4 regions of the Arthrobacter sp. SIMBA_036 genome follow, and region 4 is predicted to be linked to each of the others. Evidence: riboswitches for the same ligand, from Rfam matches in the RefSeq annotation. Region 4 holds a riboswitch; each other region holds the start of a gene.
What was found. Region 4 has a riboswitch for thiamine pyrophosphate ahead of thiC (phosphomethylpyrimidine synthase ThiC). Riboswitches for the same ligand answer to the same signal wherever they lie in the genome.
Positions count from the first base shown of each region.

Region 1: it holds a riboswitch for thiamine pyrophosphate, as region 4 does, so the genes downstream of both, SB659_RS13765 (ECF transporter S component) here and thiC (phosphomethylpyrimidine synthase ThiC) in region 4, are expected to answer to the same signal.
Region 2: it holds a riboswitch for thiamine pyrophosphate, as region 4 does, so the genes downstream of both, thiD (bifunctional hydroxymethylpyrimidine kinase/phosphomethylpyrimidine kinase) here and thiC (phosphomethylpyrimidine synthase ThiC) in region 4, are expected to answer to the same signal.
Region 3: it holds a riboswitch for thiamine pyrophosphate, as region 4 does, so the genes downstream of both, thiO (glycine oxidase ThiO) here and thiC (phosphomethylpyrimidine synthase ThiC) in region 4, are expected to answer to the same signal.

Region 1 covers NZ_JAWRXG010000009.1:159,838-164,638, forward strand. Annotated here, with positions in the region: gene SB659_RS13755 (energy-coupling factor transporter transmembrane component T family protein) at 1-315, opposite strand, end outside; gene SB659_RS13760 (ABC transporter ATP-binding protein) at 312-1,931, opposite strand; gene SB659_RS13765 (ECF transporter S component) at 1,931-2,551, opposite strand; TPP riboswitch at 2,626-2,762, opposite strand; gene SB659_RS13770 (NUDIX hydrolase) at 2,880-3,569, shown strand; gene SB659_RS13775 (DUF4235 domain-containing protein) at 3,632-3,892, shown strand; gene mnhG (monovalent cation/H(+) antiporter subunit G) at 3,889-4,281, opposite strand; gene SB659_RS13785 (monovalent cation/H+ antiporter complex subunit F) at 4,271-4,549, opposite strand; gene SB659_RS13790 (Na+/H+ antiporter subunit E) at 4,546-4,801, opposite strand, start outside.
Region 2 covers NZ_JAWRXG010000008.1:174,920-179,720, forward strand. Annotated here, with positions in the region: gene rplU (50S ribosomal protein L21) at 1-24, opposite strand, end outside; gene thiD (bifunctional hydroxymethylpyrimidine kinase/phosphomethylpyrimidine kinase) at 516-2,036, opposite strand; TPP riboswitch at 2,026-2,123, opposite strand; gene SB659_RS12700 (Rne/Rng family ribonuclease) at 2,234-4,801, opposite strand, start outside.
Region 3 covers NZ_JAWRXG010000001.1:264,348-269,148, forward strand. Annotated here, with positions in the region: gene SB659_RS01285 (DEAD/DEAH box helicase) at 1-449, opposite strand, end outside; gene SB659_RS01290 (RNB domain-containing ribonuclease) at 682-2,193, opposite strand; gene thiE (thiamine phosphate synthase) at 2,261-2,944, opposite strand; TPP riboswitch at 2,971-3,087, shown strand; gene thiO (glycine oxidase ThiO) at 3,080-4,360, shown strand; gene thiS (sulfur carrier protein ThiS) at 4,357-4,593, shown strand; gene SB659_RS01310 (thiazole synthase) at 4,597-4,801, shown strand, end outside.
Region 4 covers NZ_JAWRXG010000001.1:575,938-580,738, forward strand. Annotated here, with positions in the region: gene thiC (phosphomethylpyrimidine synthase ThiC) at 1-1,691, opposite strand, end outside; TPP riboswitch at 1,660-1,767, opposite strand; gene SB659_RS02655 (amidohydrolase family protein) at 1,829-2,929, shown strand; gene SB659_RS02660 (VOC family protein) at 3,008-3,895, shown strand; gene SB659_RS02665 (hypothetical protein) at 4,023-4,460, shown strand; gene rpsP (30S ribosomal protein S16) at 4,702-4,801, shown strand, end outside.

The DNA.
Region 1 (4,801 bases), on a different contig from region 4:
AAGGGAACCCTCGCTGATTGACCATATTCCGACGTCGAGCAGTACAGCGCCGCGGTCCGCTGCCACGATCGCTGTACTCCAGCCGCCGATGGCTGCCGCGATGATGAGCGGCCAGGCACGATGCCACAACAGCCGAAGGGTGAGGCCAGCCAGGGGGAAGAGTGCGAGCTCGGCCACGATGGCCGTCGAGGCCGAAACCCAATCGATGGACAAGGCCAACACCATCGAAACCAGGAACACGGCCACGAACTTGGCCAGTGGATTTGCCCGGGTCAGCACGGCGCGACTGCCCTGCATAGTCAAGGCTTCCCTCATGCTGCACCGGCTTCCTGGCGGCTTTCGCGGTCCTGCGGCACGGGGCCCAACCGCAATTCGGTACCACCAAGGACGGAGCTGAATTCCTGGTCGTGGGTGACCGAGACCACGGCCGTTCCGGCGTCGAGCAGTTCTGACAGGAAGGAGGCAAGCTCCGCCCAGGTGTTCGCATCCTGGCCGAAAGTCGGTTCGTCGAGCACCAGGACCTTGGGGTGCGCGGCCAGCACCGTGGCCACGGACAGCCTGCGCTTCTCCCCGCCGGAGAGAGTGTACGGGTTGGCGTCAACGAGGTGGGTGAGCCTCAACCGCTCAAGCAATTCGTCCACGCGCTCCTGTCCGTGCCCCAAGTGTTTGGGTCCAAACATGAGCTCGTCCAAAACCTTCCCTGTGACGAACTGGTGTTCAGGTTCTTGGAACACCGTTCCGATGCGGGAGATCAGCTGTTCGGCCTTCCACCTGAACGGATCAATTCCCGCTCCCTGGGAAAGCTCGACGGCGGCACTCACCTGGCCGCGCACCGGCGCCAGAAGGCCGGCCAATGTGAGGGCGAACGTGGACTTCCCGGCCCCGTTCGGACCCATGATCGTCAGGGCTTGTCCGGACCTGACCTGCGCAGTGATTCCAGACTGCACAGGGACGGGCGGGATGCTCTTGAAGCCACGGCGGCGGGGCTTTTCGCGGGAAACCGCCAGGTCCTGTGCCGCGAGGAGAAGTTCTGCTGCTCCCGGCTCAGAGTTACCCCGCTCAGAGTGTCCCCGCTCAGAGTGTCCAGTGCGCCGCGCCCGGGTAGGGGGCACGTATCCCGGGACCCACACGCCGGCGGCCATAAGCATGGAGCGCTGTTCGGACAACACTTTGCCGGGGGAACCGTCCGCGAGGACTCCGGGAGCAGCTGACTTCCCAGGTGAGGCTGAAGTCCCGCCGGAGCCCGGTTGCAGCACCACCACTCGGTCCACGAGGTCTTTCCACACGGACACCCGGTGCTCCACCACCACCAAGGTTGCGCCGGTCCTATCAAGGCAGCGGCGGACGGCGTCGCGCACTTCCAAGACCCCTTCGGGATCGAGGTTGGCGGTCGGTTCGTCCAAGAGAATCAGGCCGGGCCGCATGGCCAGGATGCCTGCGAGGGCGAGGCGTTGCTTCTGTCCGCCGGACAGTGCCGCCGTCGGGTGGTCAAGGGCCAAACCCGCACCAGCCGCGGTGCGCAAGCCGACGTCGTCGAGTGCTTCATGAACGCGGGCCCATATCTCCTCCCGCGGCACGCAGAGGTTCTCCGCGCCAAAGGCGACATCGTCCCCCACCCGGGAGAGGACAACCTGCGTTTCGGGGTCCTGCTGCATCAAGCCTGCCCGGCCCCGCTGTGCGCGTGGCGCAACGCCGTCGATCAGCAGCGAACCCGTCTCATCCGAGTCGTCTTCCTCATCACCCAAGACCCCGGCGAGGGCATGCAAAAGGGTGGACTTGCCCGCGCCCGAGGGACCCAGCAACAGCACGCGCTCCCCCGGTTCGATCCGGAGGTCAAGGCCTTGAATGGCCGGCTGGGGCCGCCCGGCATGCCGCCAACCCCAGCCCTCGGCCAGGATGGCGGCAGGCCGCGCGTCGTAGGTGGAACCCATCAGTTGAAGACGGGCTCCGAAGCCGCTTTGCGCGACGCGAACGAGCTCAGCACGCCCGTCGTCGCAAGGCCACGGGTGGCGAGCCACGACAGTGCGCCGGCAATGATCGCCCCGGAAACGGTGGTGAAGATGATGTAGGTCAGCTTGTCGAATGCTTCGTAGGCGATGTTCCAACCCCACGGCAGGAAGCAGTCGTTGAGGCCGCAGAACAAGCCCGCGCCCGCTCCGGCGAGGAGCGCCGTCGGCAGGTTGAACTTCTTGTAGCGGAAGGCGGCGAAGATGAGTTCGGCGCCGAGGCCTTGGAGTACGCCGGAGATCAGCACCGTGGTGCCGTACTGGGAGCCCATGATGAGCTCGCTGGCTGCTGCCACGGTTTCGCAGAACAGCGCCGCGCCCGGTTTACGGATGATGAGTGCTCCCAAGACCGCCGGGATCATCCAACCGCCGGCGATGATGCCGGTCAGTGGAGGATACGTTGCGTCCAGCGGGATGGAGATGATTGCGGCGCCCTGGTCCCAAGCCCAGAAGATCACGCCGCCGGCGATGGCGATAAGGGCCGCCACCACAATGTCTACTACGCGCCAGTTGTAACTGGTCTTCTTCACGTTTACCGTGGTCATTTTTTCTGCCTCCTGAGGTTTACAGGAGGGGAAAGCGCCTGGGTCCCAGCGGCCTGCGCCGCCCTGATCCGGACACTTTGAGAAGCTCGACTCCCTTGCGCCGGTACTAACCGGATCAGGTTCGAGGGTCTGCGGCTGTCCGCACTCTCAGCGCCCTCGCGTCACCTGCATCGCTGCAGGTTACGACGGCGGCGCTCCCCTGTCGTTATGAATCTGCCCTTGTGGGCTGGTTCAGTTTACACCTGCGTTGCGGGGCCCGCTCTCCATGATTACGACGACGTTTTCCCTGCGCAGCGGGCCCCGCAACGAGACCTGAGAGAATGACTCAATGACCAACGTTTCGCGGCACACGACTCCCACCGAAGATGGTGCCCCGCCAAAACCGCGCCTCGCCGCGAGCGTCATCTTGCTCCGCGACGCACCAGGTGGCTTGGAAGTCTTTGTCCAGCACCGTGTCAGCACCATGGATTTCGCCGCCGGCATGGTGGTCTTCCCTGGTGGGCGGGTTGACGCAGCGGATCATGACGGGTGGAACTACCCAGCGGACTTGTTGGCGAGCCATGCCGCGGACTGGCACTTGAGCTCCATCAGCGAAGACCCCGCACAGGCACACAAGATGGCCGGCACCATCCTGGCAGCAGCCATCCGTGAGGTCCAGGAGGAATCCGGGCTAACCCTGGAAGCCGCGAATCTCCGGCCATGGGCCAATTGGATCACCCCTACAGACATGCCCAAGCGATTCGACACTTTCTTCTACGTCGCAAAGCCGGACGCGGGAGCTGACCCGCGGCACCAGACAACGGAGGCGTGGCAGTCCTTGTGGATGCCGGTACAACAGATCCTGGAGGCTGAGGCTGCACACAGCCTCAAGCTCATGCCGCCCACGTACTTCCTGCTCAAGGAAATCGCCGGTTTCGGCTCGGTGGACGCTGTGTGGTCAGCAGAGCACGACGTCGTTCCAGTCCTCGCCGGGCCCGGTTCCCTTGCCGCGTTCCTCAAGGCCCACGCCGGGCCCTAATGGACACGACGGGAAGCCGCAACGAACGGTGGCGCTCCTGCCATTGCCATTAGGCTGGGGGCATGAACTTCCTATTCAAGCTAGTGGGTGCCGGAGTCAGCCTCGGAGCCGGCTTCGTCGGAACCAAACTCGTCAACAAAGGATGGGAAAAGGCCACGGGAAACAAGCCGCCCACAGGCAATGACGACATGGAGACCAGCCTTCGTTCAGCCCTGACGTTCGCGCTGATTTCAGCGTTCGTGAGCACGCTCATCCAGGTTCTCGCAAGCCGGGGCACCCAGCACGCTATCGCCCGCTTCGCCAAGACCCAGGACATCGTCTAGGCATCGGGAGCGGCGCGCTGGATTTCCGCGGCCCGCTGGACCACCGACTCAAGCTCGTCCTTGGTCAGCAGCTCCCGGTGCCCGTGCTTTGTCCGGTACGCCGAGCGGCCCACCATATGGGCTGAGACCGGCACCGTCAGCAGCTGGAAGATCCATGCAACCAACAGCACAGGCCACACCCACCACGTCCTCATCTGCAGCCCGATCGCGGCCAGCATCAGGAACAGGCCCAAAACCTGGGGCTTGGTGGCGGCATGCATGCGGCTCATGAGGTCAGGGAATCGCAGCAGCCCGATGGCGGCGCCCAAGGACATGAGGGCGCCGACCACCAGCAATACAGCGGTCACGCCGTCGATCACTGCGTCCACACCGGTGGCGTCAGGAGTCATTGCTGCGGTCCCTTCGTTCGGCCACGAAACGGGCAACCGTTACTGAGCCGACGAAACCGATGATGGCCAAAGCCACCAGGAGCATCAGGTTGTTCAGGTGTCGGTTAACGGCCATGTCCACCGCCAGCGCGGCACCAAGGATGGCCAGCAACACGTCAGAGGCCAGGACCCTGTCCAGCAAGGACGGGCCGATGGCGATCCGGATGATGGCCCCGGCAGCAGCCAGTCCCAAAATCACCGCTGTGGCAATGAGCACGATGTCCTTCATGCCTTCATCCCTCCCGTTCCTGCAGCCCGTTCCACGTCCAGCGCATCCACTTCCTCCCGGGTGCCCATGATCCGGATCAAACTCGCCTCGATGTTTTGCACATCACGACGGATCTTCGCGATGTCGTCTTCGTTGTAGATGCTCAGGGCGTGCAAGTACAGCGTGGACGTCGACCGGTCCACGTCCACCACCAGCGAGCCGGGGATCAGCGAGATGACATGGCCGGTGGCCGTCACCATGAGGTCCGAATGA
Region 2 (4,801 bases), on a different contig from region 4:
TGCGCGGACAATCGCGTACACCACTTGGGCACTCACTTCTCTCGACGTTTCTTACTAAATTTGCGTGCGGAACCTTTAACTGGAATCAGGCTTGGTTCGCGCTGTGCCTCAACGCCGTGGACTTCTGATCGAAGCCCGCGAGTCATCCCATGAACAATTCCAAGGGGCATAACCCAAGTGTTGGCGTAAGCACCGAAGATCAAGATTACGCTAGTTTGACCTTCAGCTGCAAATGAGGCCGGGTCCGGAGGCTACCCCGTGACCCGCATCACCAGTGGTATCGGACTCTCCCGGCACCGTGCCCGTCTAGCCTACAGGGTGATTGACCATTCGGACGATTCAACGCCCCGGCGCGCCGTCGGAAAGCCCGCGCGCCGTCGGAAAGCCCGCGCGCCGTCGGAAAGCCCGCGCGCCGTCGGAAAGCCCGCGCGCCGTGGGAAAGCCCGCGCGCCGTGGGAAAGCCCGCGCGCCGTGGGAAAGCCCGCGCGCCGTGGGAAAGCCTTCCCGCCGTTTCCTCAGGAGTAGAGCCTCGGCGCGTCGAAGAAGGCTGTCTCGTATCGGCAGGACTGCCTAAACGCCTCCACCATGGCCTCGCGTTCGCGGGGGGAAGCTGCCGACGCCGCTGCGTCGGTGAAGTCGATGGCCTTCCGGGTGGCCGCGGCAAAACCTTCATCTGCGTAGGTAGCCAGCCACGCTGCGTAAGGATGGGCGGGGTTCGCGCCGTCATCGATGTAAGCCGAGTGCAGCTGCTGTCCCACCTCGGCATAGAGCCAGTAGCAGGGCAGCACTGCGGCCAGCACCACTGCGTAGCTGCCAGATGATGTGGCGGCCAGCAGGTGGTCCACGTAGGACTTGGTGACAGGCCCGGTTATGGTTGTCGCCGTCCTGGTGCTCAACCAGTTCCTGTGCAGCTCTGACTCGACCTCCAAGCACATCTGCGATCCCCGGGCCCAGAACAATTGCTCCTCCTCGGTGGGGGCAAGTGCGCCGGCCCGGGCCAGCACCCTTGAGTAGCCGTTGAGGTAGAGGGCGTCCTGGGCGAGGTAGTACGTGAATTCCGTTTCGTCGAGCGCTCCGGACTGGATGCCCTGGATGAAGCTGAGTCCGTAAATCGCCTCCAATTCAGGTAGCGCTTCCTGCCACAGAACATTGGCAAACTCCCCCCGCTGGAGCCCTGTGTGGAGATGGTGGAAGTGGTGCACAGGGCCTTTCCCGTGGCCTACTCCGAGCACGTCGGACGTAGCCAACGCCTGAAGCAACCATGGTTTCACTTCGCGCAGGGAGGCCTCCCAGTTACCGGTGCGGACCTGGACTGTGGCTAATGCCGATGACAGCGAGCATCCGGTCCCGTGGCTGTTTTCTGTCTCCACCCTGGCGCCGGCTACTTCGATGACGTCTTGGCCGAGGAGACCTGTGGTGTTAACCAGGGCGTCGGGGCATTCACTACCGGCCAGGTGGCCTCCCTTGACCAACACCGTGTTTCCGTACTCGGCGGCCAGGCGCTTGCCTTGGTCCAGCGCCGCAGCCCAGTCCGTTGCCTCGGGCTCCCCCAACAGGACGGCGAGCTCAGGGAGGTTTGGGGTAATGAGGTCCGCCAGGGGCAGGAGTTCCCGCAATGCTGACTCTGAGGATTCGCGCAGGAGCCTGTCACCGCTGGAAGCAACCATCACCGGATCTATCACCACGACGGCGGGACGCGCCTTTTCGATCCAAGCCCGAACCTCATTGATCACGGCGACGTCGCCGAGCATGCCAACCTTGACGGCGTCGACGGCGATATCGTCTCCGATGGCATCCAACTGTTGACGCAAGAACTCAACAGGGGGGACATGCACGGCACGGACGCCCATGGTGTTCTGTGCTGTCAAAGCCGTGATGGCCGCCATCCCATAGCCTCCCTGCGCAGCGATGCTCTTGAGGTCCGCCTGTATCCCGGCGCCACCGGACGGATCGGAACCCGCGATGCTCAGCACGCGCGGTATGGAGCGACGCGAAAGGTTCAAAGGGTAAATGGCAGGGTATGGCGACGTTGTCATGGGACATCCCTTCGCCGGTGCTAACCGGACAGGTTCAACGGGTCTGGATCTCAGCCTGGCCTAATGCCGGCACCCCGTGTCAGTTCCCCAGCTTAACGGCCAATTCTGCCGCTGGGTAATTCGGAACCGCGACCGGAACTGCAAAGGACCCGGCAACTCCGCGTAGGCGGAGTTGCCGGGTCCTTCAGGTGTTTGCGCTACAGTTCCGACGCCGGTACGCCGACTCCGAGGATGATGGGCTCATCCGACGAAGCTTTCTTGGCGGGCTCGGCCGGAGCCTTTGCCTCGTGGGCCGATCCGCCGGAAGCGGCGCCCACTGTGTGCTCCACGCTTGTCTCGTTGGCAGCACCTTGGGCCCTGCTGGCGCTGCGGTTACGGCGGCCACGGCGCGACCCGGAAGCAGGCGCACGGCCCAGATCCTGCTGCGGGGCGGGAGCCGACGTTTCGGGCTCCGCTGCGGCGGGGGCCTGTTCAGCCGGTTCCTGTCCTGCGGGTGCCTGTCCTGCGTGTGTTTGTTCTGCGGACGCCGGAGCGTCTCCCAGATGAGAGAAAGCCTCAGCCAAAAGGTCCAAGCTCATGGCTGGCTTTGCCACTGGCTCCTCGTGGTGTTCGACGAACGGAAGGGCGACTTCCTCGCCGCCAAATCGCAGAACCGGGGTTGAACGGGTCTCGGAGACGTCGCTCGCGGCAGGCTCTGCATCGGGCAGCCCGGCCTGGGTGGTTCCCGAAACGGGCTCGCCGGATTCGCCTTGGCGGTGCGCCAGCTCCTCGGTGCGGTGAACCTCGTCGTCGTGCAGGTGCGCGGCATGTGCCGCAGCTGCGATAGTTGCCAGCGCCGCCCTTGTGGCCTCCGCCTTGGCTTGGCGCACCGGGTCCTGGCTTTCCGTGGGTGCCGAAGGTGCCGGCGCAGGCATGTGGGCTGGAACAGCGGCTTCCGCTGGCCCTTGTCCCCCACCCTTGCCGCGGCGACGCTTGCGATCGGTCCGGGCAGCGGGAGGTTGGGCCTCGGCGCTCGGCCGGTGATGCTCGGCTGCCACCACGTTGGCGCGGCGGTGTTCCACAGGTTCGTCATGGGTCACGATGCCACGGCCGGCGCAGTGTTCACACTGCTCGCCAAAGACCTCAAGGAGGCCGGTTCCCATGCGTTTGCGGGTCATCTGGACCAGCCCGAGGGAAGTCACCTCTGCCACTTGGTGCTTGGTACGGTCCCGCCCGAGGCACTCCACCATGCGCCGGAGAACCAAGTCACGGTTGGACTCCAGCACCATGTCGATGAAGTCGATCACGATAATGCCGCCGATGTCCCGCAGGCGTAGCTGGCGCACTACTTCTTCAGCAGCTTCGAGGTTGTTCTTGGTGACCGTTTCCTCAAGGTTTCCGCCGCTGCCGGTGAACTTGCCGGTGTTGACGTCCACCACGGTCATCGCCTCGGTGCGGTCGATGACCAAAGAGCCACCGGAGGGGAGGAAGACCTTACGCTCGAGTGCCTTGTGGATCTGCTCGTCGATGCGCCAGGCAGCAAAAATATCCTGGTCCTTGGTCCACTTTTCCAACCGTCCCACCAAGTCCGGTGCAACGTAGGTCACGTAGGCCTCGATGGTGTCCCATGCGTCGTCGCCCGAGACAATCAGCTTGGAGAAGTCCTCGTTGAAGACGTCGCGGACAACCTTAATAGTGAGGTCCGGTTCGCCGTAGAGCAGTTCCGGCGCCAAAACTTTGGTTGAGGACGCTTGGCCCTCGATGCCATCCCACTGTGCGCGCAGGCGGTTGATGTCATGGGTCAACTCTTCTTCCGAGGCTCCCTCGGCAGCTGTCCGGACGATGACGCCGGCGTGTTCCGGCAAGCGGTCCTTCAGGATGCGCTTGAGGCGGTTGCGTTCGACGTCGGGAAGCTTGCGTGAAATACCGGTCATCGAACCGCCCGGCACGTACACCAGGTAGCGCCCGGGCAGGGAGATCTGGCTTGTCAGCCTGGCGCCCTTGTGTCCCACCGGGTCCTTGGTCACCTGGACCAGCACGGAGTCACCGGACTTCAGCGCGTTTTCGATCCGGCGGGGTTGGCCTTCGAGGTTGACGGCGTCCCAGTTGACCTCGCCTGCGTACAGCACGGCATTCCGGCCGCGTCCGATGTCAACAAAGGCAGCTTCCATGGAGGGCAGCACGTTCTGGACCTTGCCCAAATAGACGTTCCCGATCAGGGAGTCCTGCTGGGTTTTGGACACGAAGTGCTCAGCCAGCACGCCATCCTCGAGGACGGCAATCTGAATCCTGTCGTCGCGCTGACGGACGATCATTTGCCGGTCCACAGACTCACGGCGGGCAAGGAACTCCGCCTCCGTGATGACCTGGCGGCGGCGTCCGGTCTCGCGGGACTCACGGCGCCTTTGTTTCTTGGCCTCAAGCCGCGTGGATCCCTTGACGCTGGTGACGCGGTTGGACGGAGCAGTCTCCGTGACCGGGCGCGGCGCGCGGACCCGTGTCACCGTGTTGGGCGGGTCGTCATCGGTCCCACCGGTCAGTTCGAGGTCTTGGTCTCCACGGCGACGACGGCGACGACGACGCGACGTCACGCCCTCCTCAAGTGCCTCCGCTTCCGGGGCGTCCTCATCATCGGACTCGGGCTCAGCGGAATCCTCGGGAGCGTCGTTCTCATCCCGTTCGGTCCCCCGACGGCCCCTGCGGCCACGGCTGCGGCGACGACGGCGGCTGCCCGCATCTTCAAGCTCGTCGTCCGCCACGACCTCAGCCGCTTCTTCCGGCTCGCT
Region 3 (4,801 bases), 310 kb from region 4:
TAGATCGTCGCGATACGTGCATTGCGTTGGCGTGAGGCAGTCTGGAGGTCGTTGGCAACCTGGACCGCGAGTTCACGGGTGGGGACGATCACCAATGCCTGCGGCGCGCCGGGAACTGCGAGCTTGGAGTATCCCGGGTCATCGCGTCCTTCAACCCGTTGCAGGGCAGGGATGCCGAATCCCAACGTCTTACCGGTACCCGTTTTGGCTTGGCCGATGATGTCGTGGCCGCTCAGCGCCACGGGCAAGGTCATGGCCTGGATGGGGAAGGGATGCGTGATTCCGGCGTCGGCCAGAGACGCGACGATGTCGGCGCGGACGTTGAAGTCGGCGAATGTCTTCTCTTCGATCTCGTGGGGCGTCTCGGTGGAGACGATGGTTTCCTCGGGTTCGAGAATTTCGGTGCCGGTGGAGTCGGTGAGGACTTCATGGGTATGCAATTCACTCACAGGGAGTTTCCTTATTCATTTAGGCATTGGCGCTGCATGCTCAACGGGGGCAGCGAAGCCGTTACCGGAGCACGAACGGGCGCACATGCAATTCCAGTGGAAGCCGATCGCGGGCTATCTAGTTACTGGCACTGGTGACCAGCCGGTATATCTCAAGATCGCGTAGGGGCGGGCTTGTTGAGTTCAAAATCATCTGAATCAACGACCGGGCATCCATTACTACTGGCTCAGTCTATCCTCTGGCAGCCTCAAAGCCCGGATCGTCCGTTCCATGGCTTGGCGGGAGCAACTCGAACCTGATCTCGCGATTGGCAATGTCGGCCTGCGTCAGGCGCACCCGGACTTTGGTCCCTGACTCCATTTCACCGTCGCATCGGGCCGTCACGGCCGGATCCGCGATCTGGACGAGGCCGGAAGGGCCGCTCCCGTTGCCGTTTCCGTTTCCGTTGCCTGCTTTGGACCCGGAGATGACCACAGCATCGAATTCCTGGCCGATGAGGTTGGCCACGAGCGCCGCCTCTACCGTGTCAACAGCCAACCGTTCGAGCCGGCCTGCGAGCTGGTCCGAGGTCGCCATGATCTCAGGCAGTGAGGGGAGGGCTTCACGGGCCCAGGCCGGGATTTCCCGCTTGTTGCTGAGGGCCTCGCAGATGACCAGGACGAATCTGTCCACGAGCCTTCGGAGGGGCGCCGTGGCGTGGGCATACGGTGCGCCGATGGCCGCCTGGAGGACCTCTGCGGGAACATCGCCGTCGAAGGGAGTGTAAGCGGCCCCACGGAACAGGGAGCCTGCCGAATGGAGGATGGCCAACTGCTTGGGGTCGGTTGCATCAAGGGTCCGCAGATACTCGCCATAGCTCACCTGGCCGTCCCAAGGCTTGCCGAGGGCCTGTGTTTGCCTCTTGAAATGCAGCAGCGAGCGTTCGTCAGGGGCCGGCATGGTCCGGAGGATCCCCACCTTGCCCGCCAGCATCAGTTGCGCAGCAGCCATCCCTGTCATGAGGGAAATCTGCGCGTTCCAGTCTTCCACGGGCAAAGAGGGGGCGGCTACGATCTTGTACCCGCCGCCGTCGTTCGCTTGGACGATTTCCTGTTCGGGCATGTTCAGGCTGGCCCCGCCACGCAACCGTTCCAGTTCCACCCGCTTGAGGCCGACCTCCTTGAGCAGTTGCAGCGTAGCCGGTGCGGTCCCGGCGTCGATCTGTTGCTGGACGCCGTGATAGTTGAGTTTGGCCCGGCTCCGGACCGTGGCGCGAACCACGGTGACACTGACGACGTCGGCCGCCTGGTCCAGCGCGAAGTTCCACACGAAGGCTCCGCAGTCCTGTCCCTCCAGCAGGCTCCCGGCCTGTTCGCTGATGATTTCCGGGTGCAGCGGAATACGTCCGTCCGGCGCATAGAAGGTCTGGCCCCGGTGGCGGGTCTCCGCGTCAAGGGCACCACCTGGCACGACGAAAGAGGGCACATCGGAGATGGCGTACAGGACCTTGTAGCCGTCTCCGGCACGGTCGATGAACAGCGCTTGATCGAGGTCGGTGGAGGTCGCAGGATCGATGGTGACGAACGGAACATCCCGCATGTCCGCTGCAGGCAACTGGTGGTTTTCCACCGCTTTCCGGGCCTCGGCCACAGCCGCATCCGGATAGGGGCCCGGCAGTTCCAATTCGGTCCTCAGCGCGGCCAGCGCCGCAGCGAGCTGGTCTGTCGGGTCGATGACGTTGGGTGCTATCCGATGATGTGACACGAAAGTCAGGTTAGCCCGAAACGGGCCCGGAGTCTCGAAACCCGGGCAGCATCAATTTGCTGTGCGGCTAAGCGGCGTCCAGCGCTTCGATCAGTGACTTGGCCGCCGTCGTCGGATCAGTGGCTTCGGTGATGGCGCGGACGACGACGACGCGGCTGGCCCCCGCGGCCACCACCTGTTCCACGTTGTCAAGATCGATGCCGCCGATCGCGAACCAGGGCAGCGGTTCGTTCCTCCCAGCCTTCTCCTCCACACGCTTCACGGCTTCTGCGGCATATGTGACCAGCTCCAGTCCGACGGCGGCACGGCCAGGTTTGGTCGGCGTTGCCCAGACCGGGCCAACACAGAAATAGTCCAAGGCTGCCGTGCCCGCAGAAGCGTTGATGGCCGCATCGATCTGCCGGGGATCGTGGCTGGAAAGGCCGATTGCCGTGTTGCCGCCGAGAAGCCCGCGGGCAGCACCCAAGGGGAGGTCTTTTTGCCCGATATGGAACACGGGAGCCCCGGAAACACTGGCGACGTCCGCCCGGTCGTTCACGGCCCATAACCGGCCGTGACGCTCGGCAACCGAACGGAGGATGGCAAGTTTTTCCAGCTCCTCCGCCGCTTCCAAGGTCTTATCCCGCAATTGGATGATGTCCACGCCGCCCTGGAAGGCCGCGTCCACGAAGTCTTCAAAGTCGCCCTGCCTCGCCCGCGCATCAGTGCACAAGTAGAGGCGGGCAGAGGCAATGGCTTGGTGCTGGGTCATGGAACCACAGTAGTTCCTCTAAACTGGGCACGTACTGCGGGAGCCGGAAAACGTCATATGACCGTCCGGCTGAGAGGGCTTCAGCGCCGACCGCTTGACCTGATCCGGCTAGTACCGGCGTAGGGAAGGAAACAGATGGCAGAATCCAGCCACATCCAGGGCGGCGAAGGGCCCCTGCATGCCGACGTCGCCGTGATCGGTGGGGGAGTCATCGGCCTGGGCATCGCCCACGAAGCCCGTCGACTCGGCCGCTCGGTGGCACTCATCGACCCCCGCCCCGCTACCGGAGCGACCTTTGCTGCCGCCGGCATGCTGGCGCCGGTCAGCGAATTGCACTACCAGGAGGAAGCCCTCCTGGAACTCATGCTCGAATCGTCCCGCTTGTGGCCGTCGTTCGCCGCCGGCCTCCCTACAGCTGGCGGGAGCACCGGTTACCGCACGACGTCGACCCTTGCAGTGGGCGCGGACGCGGCGGATCGTCGTGCACTGATGGACCTCCGTTCCGCGCAGCTCGCCGCCGGGCTGGCGGTGGAACCCATGGCCTTGCGGCAGGCGAGGGAGCGTGAGCCGCTGCTGAGTCCACATATTTCCTGCGTCTTTGATATCCCATCCGACCATCAGGTGGATCCACGGAAGCTGGCAGCCTGCCTGTTGGCCCGACTGGCCATGCATTCACCAGCAGACACCACCTGGGTGGCCGGGGCAAGGGACGGATTTGGGGTGGCGTCCGCAGCAACCGGCCTGATGCGGGACGGCGAACGCGTCACCGGCGTCGAACTCGACTCCGGCTCGGTTGTTGTGGCGGAAGAGACGGTGCTGGCCAACGGGCTGGGCGCCCGGCAGTTCCCCGGACTCCCGGACGGGCTGACACTGCCGCTGCGTCCTGTGTATGGCGATATCCTCAGGCTTCGGGTGCCGGAGCACCTCCGGCCTTTGGTCACCTCAACCGTCCGGGGAGTGGTCCGTGGCGTGCCCATTTACATCGTTCCCCGGGATGACGGAACGGTGGTCATTGGGGCAACACAAAGAGAAGACGGATTATCGTCGGGCACCGATGCCGTCTCTGCCGGCGGTGTGTACCAACTCCTGCGGGACGCCCAAGCACTGGTTCCGGCGGTGGCCGAACTCGAACTCCTGGAAGTCACAGCCCGCGCCAGGCCGGGCACCCCGGATAACGCACCGCTCCTTGGGCGCGTCGCCGCTTCCACGGGTCACACTGAAGGGCTGGTCATCGCCACCGGATTCTTCCGCCATGGTGTCCTCCTGACACCAGTCGCCGCCAAGATAGTGGGCGGATTGCTTGATGGCTTCTCGGACCCGCGCTGGTCAATCTTCCGGCCCGACCGGTTCGATCCGCGGCGATCTGGCCTCACGCATTCTGAAAACCCTCAAACGCTCAACCTAGGATCAGCATGAACATCAAACTCAACGGTGCAGACCACGCGGTCGCGGAGGACGTCTCCGTTAGCACGCTCGTCACCGCCATCACAGGGCGGGTCTTGGACCACCGCGGACAGGCTGCCGACGGCGGCAAGCTCGGTGTCGCCGTCGCCCGTAACTCCGAGGTTGTGCCCCGCAGCCAATGGGCTGCAACGGCGCTCGCCGATGGGGACGACGTAGAACTTGTTACCGCAGTCCAAGGAGGCTAAAGCATGACAACGGCATCAACCGCAGCGCAGGAAACAACAACAACGCCGTCTTCCGGCGATCACGATCCCTTGGTAATCGACGGCGTCACGTTCGGCTCTCGACTGATCATGGGCACAGGGGGTGCGCCGAGCCTGGACGGGCTGGGCGCCGCCCTTTTGGCCTCCGGCACGGAACTGACCACTGTCGCCATGCGGCGGTATTCCCCAG
Region 4 (4,801 bases):
TGTGACTGGGCTGAGCCGAATTCATCGCGGATGTCCTGGCTGATTCGCATGGAACAGAACTTGGGGCCGCACATCGAGCAAAAGTGGGCGGTCTTTGCGGGCTCCGCAGGGAGGGTTTCGTCGTGGAAGGACTCTGCAGTGACAGGGTCCAGGGACAGTGCGAACTGGTCCCGCCAGCGGAACTCGAAGCGTGCCTTGGAGAGCGCGTCATCCCGCTCGCTGGCCCCTGGGTGCCCCTTGGCAAGGTCAGCGGCGTGGGCCGCGATCTTGTAGGTGATCACCCCGGTCTTCACGTCGTCCCTGTTGGGTAGCCCAAGGTGTTCCTTCGGGGTCACGTAGCAGAGCATGGCGGTGCCGTAGCGGGCGATTTCGGTGGCGCCGATGGCAGAGGTGATGTGGTCATACCCGGGCGCGATGTCCGTGACCAACGGGCCCAGAGTGTAGAACGGTGCCCCCTTGCAGAGTTCCTGTTGGCGCTCCACATTTTCGCGGACCAAGTGGAAGGGGATGTGGCCGGGGCCTTCCACCATGACCTGGACATCGAACTCCCACGCGCGGTGGGTCAGTTCTGCCAATGTGTCCAGTTCCGCGAACTGCGCGGCGTCGTTGGCATCGGCGATGGAGCCAGGCCGCAGGCCATCACCGAGGGAGAACGCGACGTCGTACTGGGCGAAAATCCGGCACAGCTCGTCGAAGTGGGTGTACAAGAAGTTCTCCTGGTGGTGCGCAAGGCACCAGCCCGCCATGATCGAGCCACCACGGGACACTATGCCCGTCACCCGGTTGGCGGTCAGCGGCACGTACCGCAACAGGACGCCGGCATGGATGGTCATGTAATCCACGCCTTGTTCGCACTGTTCAATCACGGTGTCGCGGAAGATCTCCCACGTCAGCTTGTTCGCTTCGCCGTTAACCTTCTCCAGCGCTTGGTAGATCGGCACCGTTCCGATCGGTACGGGGGAGTTGCGGACGATCCATTCGCGGGTGGTGTGGATGTCATCGCCCGTGGATAGGTCCATGACCGTGTCCGCACCCCACTGCGTGGCCCACTGCAATTTGTCGACTTCGTCCCTGATGGAACTTGTGACTGCGGAGTTTCCGATGTTGGCATTGATTTTCACCAGGAAAGCCTTGCCGATAATCATCGGCTCGGACTCGGGGTGGTTGATGTTGCTGAGGATGATGGCACGCCCGGCTGCAACTTCACTCCTGACAAGTTCCACATCGCAGTTTTCCCGGAGCGCCACGAACCGCATTTCCGGGGTGACGATTCCTTGCCGCGCGTAGTGCATCTGCGTGACGGTCCTGCCCTCGACGGCGCGGCGGGGCACAGGTTGCGTGCCCTTCCACTCAGCCGAGGCAGCTCCGCGGCGAACGGCGGACTTCCCGTCGTCGAGCAGGTTCCGGCCACGCCCCGAATACACTTCCGTGTCGCCTCGGGACTGAATCCATGGGGCCCTGAAGGGTTCAAGACCCACCACTGGGTCACTGCCAGGACCCGCTGTGCGGTATACCTGCAAGGGAGGGTTGGGGTCGCCGTTGGGAGAGGACTCCAGTGCGATCTCGGTGACGGGGACCCGGATGTCGTGCCCGGGATCCTCAAGATAGGCCAGCGAGTGTGACTGGGATTGGGCAGGGTTGTGCTGTGTTTCGGTGTTACTCAAGGGACTGCTCACTTCCTTCGCCGGCATTACCCGGACAGGTTCAACGGTCGCAGACTGCATCAGTCCGATCTCAGCCCCTGCAGGGGCACCCGTGTGGTCGTAGATGAAGCTATCACAGCCTTGAGGGACGTCCCAGCCCTGGGGGTCCGGACTAGGCTTTTGCCATGGCCAACATCATCGAATTCTCCGGACCCGTGCTCGTCTCGGCCGACCAGGAACGGCGAGGGCTGTGGTCAGTGGATGGCCAGCTGACTTTTGACCGGCCTTCGGCTCCTCCGGACGCGGTGTTGGACGGTTGGGTCCTGCCGGGATTCGTTGACGCCCATTGCCACATCGGGCTCGGAGTGGGCGGGGCGGTTGATGAGCAAACCACACTCGCCCAGGCCCAAGCGGACCTCGACGCCGGGACGCTGCTGATCCGTGACGCCGGATCGCCAACCGATACCCGCTGGGTCCAGCAACGGGAGGACTTGCCTCGCTTGCTGAGGGCTGGCCGGCACATCGCCCGGAGCCGGCGCTACCTGCGGGGCTTGGGCCGTGAGATTGAACCGTCCGAACTTGTCGAAACAGTCCGCAAGGAGGCACGCGACGGCGATGGCTGGGTCAAGCTCGTTGGTGACTGGATCGACCGGGACATGGGGGATCTAGCGTCCTCTTTTCCTGCAAAAACCGTCAAGGACGCCATCGCTGCAGCCCATGACGAAGGAGCCCGGGTCACGGCCCATTGCTTCGCCGAGGGCACCATCGATGAGATGCTCGACGCCGATATCGACTGCATCGAGCACGCTACGGGGCTACTGCCGCGGCACATTCCCCGCTTGGTGGAGCAATCCGTTCCGATCGTCCCCACGTTGGTTAATATCGCCACCTTTCCCGATATCGCAGACCAGGCAGCAGGTAAATTTCCTGCGTACGCCCAGCGCATGGTCCGGCTGTGGAAGCGGAGGCGGGAACGTGTGGCAGAAGCCTTCGAAGCGGGGGTGGCGATCTATACCGGCACGGATGCCGGCAGCGTTATCAAGCACGGCAGGATCGCGGATGAGATGGCGGAACTGCACGACGCCGGCCTTCCGCCACTGGCCGTCTTGGAGGCTGCAACGTGGGGCGCGCGGAGATGGCTCGGGGCCCAAGGCATTGCGGAAGGTGCCAGTGCCGACGTCGTCGTGTGCGATGCCGATCCCAGGCGCCAACTGGACACTGTTTCATCGCTCCGGCACGTAGTGCTCAGGGGAAAAATCGTGTTGAGGCGAAACGCCGTTCTTTAGGAATAAATTGAAGCTTCAAGTAATTTAGAAGGATAGAAGGTGCCGAAAGGGCGGCAACCTCGGAACCAGGAGCTTCACATGAGCACATCATCAACCACAGGACTATCCAACCAGGATCTCCTTCCAGCGGAACTCACCATGGGCACCGTCATGCTCAAGGTGGGCGACATGACGCTCATGAGTGACTATTACCAGCGCGCGCTCGGTTTGGACGTTGTGGCTGAGCAGGACGGCGGCCTGTACCTGGGCCGCGTGGGCAAGCCCGTGGTGCACCTGGCGCCCGCGTCGGGGCTGCTCCTTCCCGGCCGTGGCGAGGCCGGGCTCTTCCATACTGCGATTCTCTTCGAAGACCAGCCTTCGCTGGCTGCCACCATTGCAACCGCAGCCGAGTATGAGCCGCGGGCGTTCGTGGGCAGTGCCGACCATCTAGTGAGCGAAGCTTTCTATTTCACCGATCCCGAGGGCAATGGCATCGAGCTCTATTACGACAAGCCGCGCGAAGTGTGGCAGTGGGACGGCAAGAACGTGGTGATGGACAATGTCACCTTGCCGCCACAACGATTCCTTCAGCAGCACCTGAGCGAGGCGGCGGTGACGGGGCAGCGACAGGCTGCCGCCGGCGTCGGGCATGTCCACCTGCAAGTAGGCGACGTCCAGACCGCGCAGGATTTCTACGTTGGGACCCTTGGTTTCGAACGGACCGCCGGCTGGCACGGCCAGGCACTGTTCGTCTCCGCGGGTGGCTATCACCATCACATGGCCATGAACGTTTGGAACAGCAGGGGCGCCGGACCGCGTAAAGATACCTTGGGGCTGGGCGAAGTACTGATCGAAGTGCCGGCGAATGATGACGTCGCAGCCCTGGCTGATCGGCTCAAGGTGGCCGGAATCGACCATCACCACACCGGCTCCGAGCTCCGTTTTGACGATCCTTGGCGGAACAAGCTGCGCGTCGCTGTTCGCTGAGCCAAGCGTCAGCCCATGGAGGGGGAGGGTGCTCCGCACTGCACTAGGCTGGGCATTGACGTCACCGGACTCCGTGCGGGCCGGATGTCGTCGCCCCGTCAGCACGAACGAATGAGAGTACTCTCCCATGGGCTTTGCCGAAATATTTGTAGCCACCCACGCTGAAGCACTCAAGCGCGCCGCCGCCTTGGACCGGGGAGCTGAAGCTGCCGGTCCCGCCGTCAGGATCAATGGCATCACGGATTTTGAGGTTGAGCAGTTGGGAGACCTTGCCGGCCAGGCCGTGCATGCTGCTGGGGCCGACTACGAACTCGCGCTCGTCGATGTCACCAGCGACGCACTTCTGGGCGTCCCGGAGGCCATGGTCAAGGCGCTCGCCGAACTCCTCACCTACGAGAACGAAGGCGATGGCAATGTCCTCGATGACGTTGCCGTGGCTTGGGCCGAGCAGGATGACATGCCTTTCGACGCCGCCGCATCGCGACAATACGTCCAGCAATTGGCGGCCCTGGCGACTGACGTCGAAAAGACCGATCGTGCCGGTCTCTACGTCTGGTCCGTCTGAGGGAAGTGTTGCCTTCTCCCGAATTAGCGACTTTCAGCAGGCTGTAGTGACCAATCACACACGGCCGTCTGTGGCCTAAGTCGTAATCGTTCCGGTCATCTGGCACAATAGACAGGTACTCGATCGGCGCGGCCCCTCTCTCCGTGCTCGTATCTTGTCCTTCGAACCGTCAAGTATGGCCCGCCCCACGGGTGCAGAACGTCGGGTTCAACTCTTTTCAGAAACAGGAGTGACCACAAAAGTGGCCGTAAAGATTCGCCTTAAGCGCTTCGGTAAGATGCGCGCACCGTACTACCGCATTGTCGTCATGGATGCCCGCGCCAAGCGCGATGGCCGTGCCA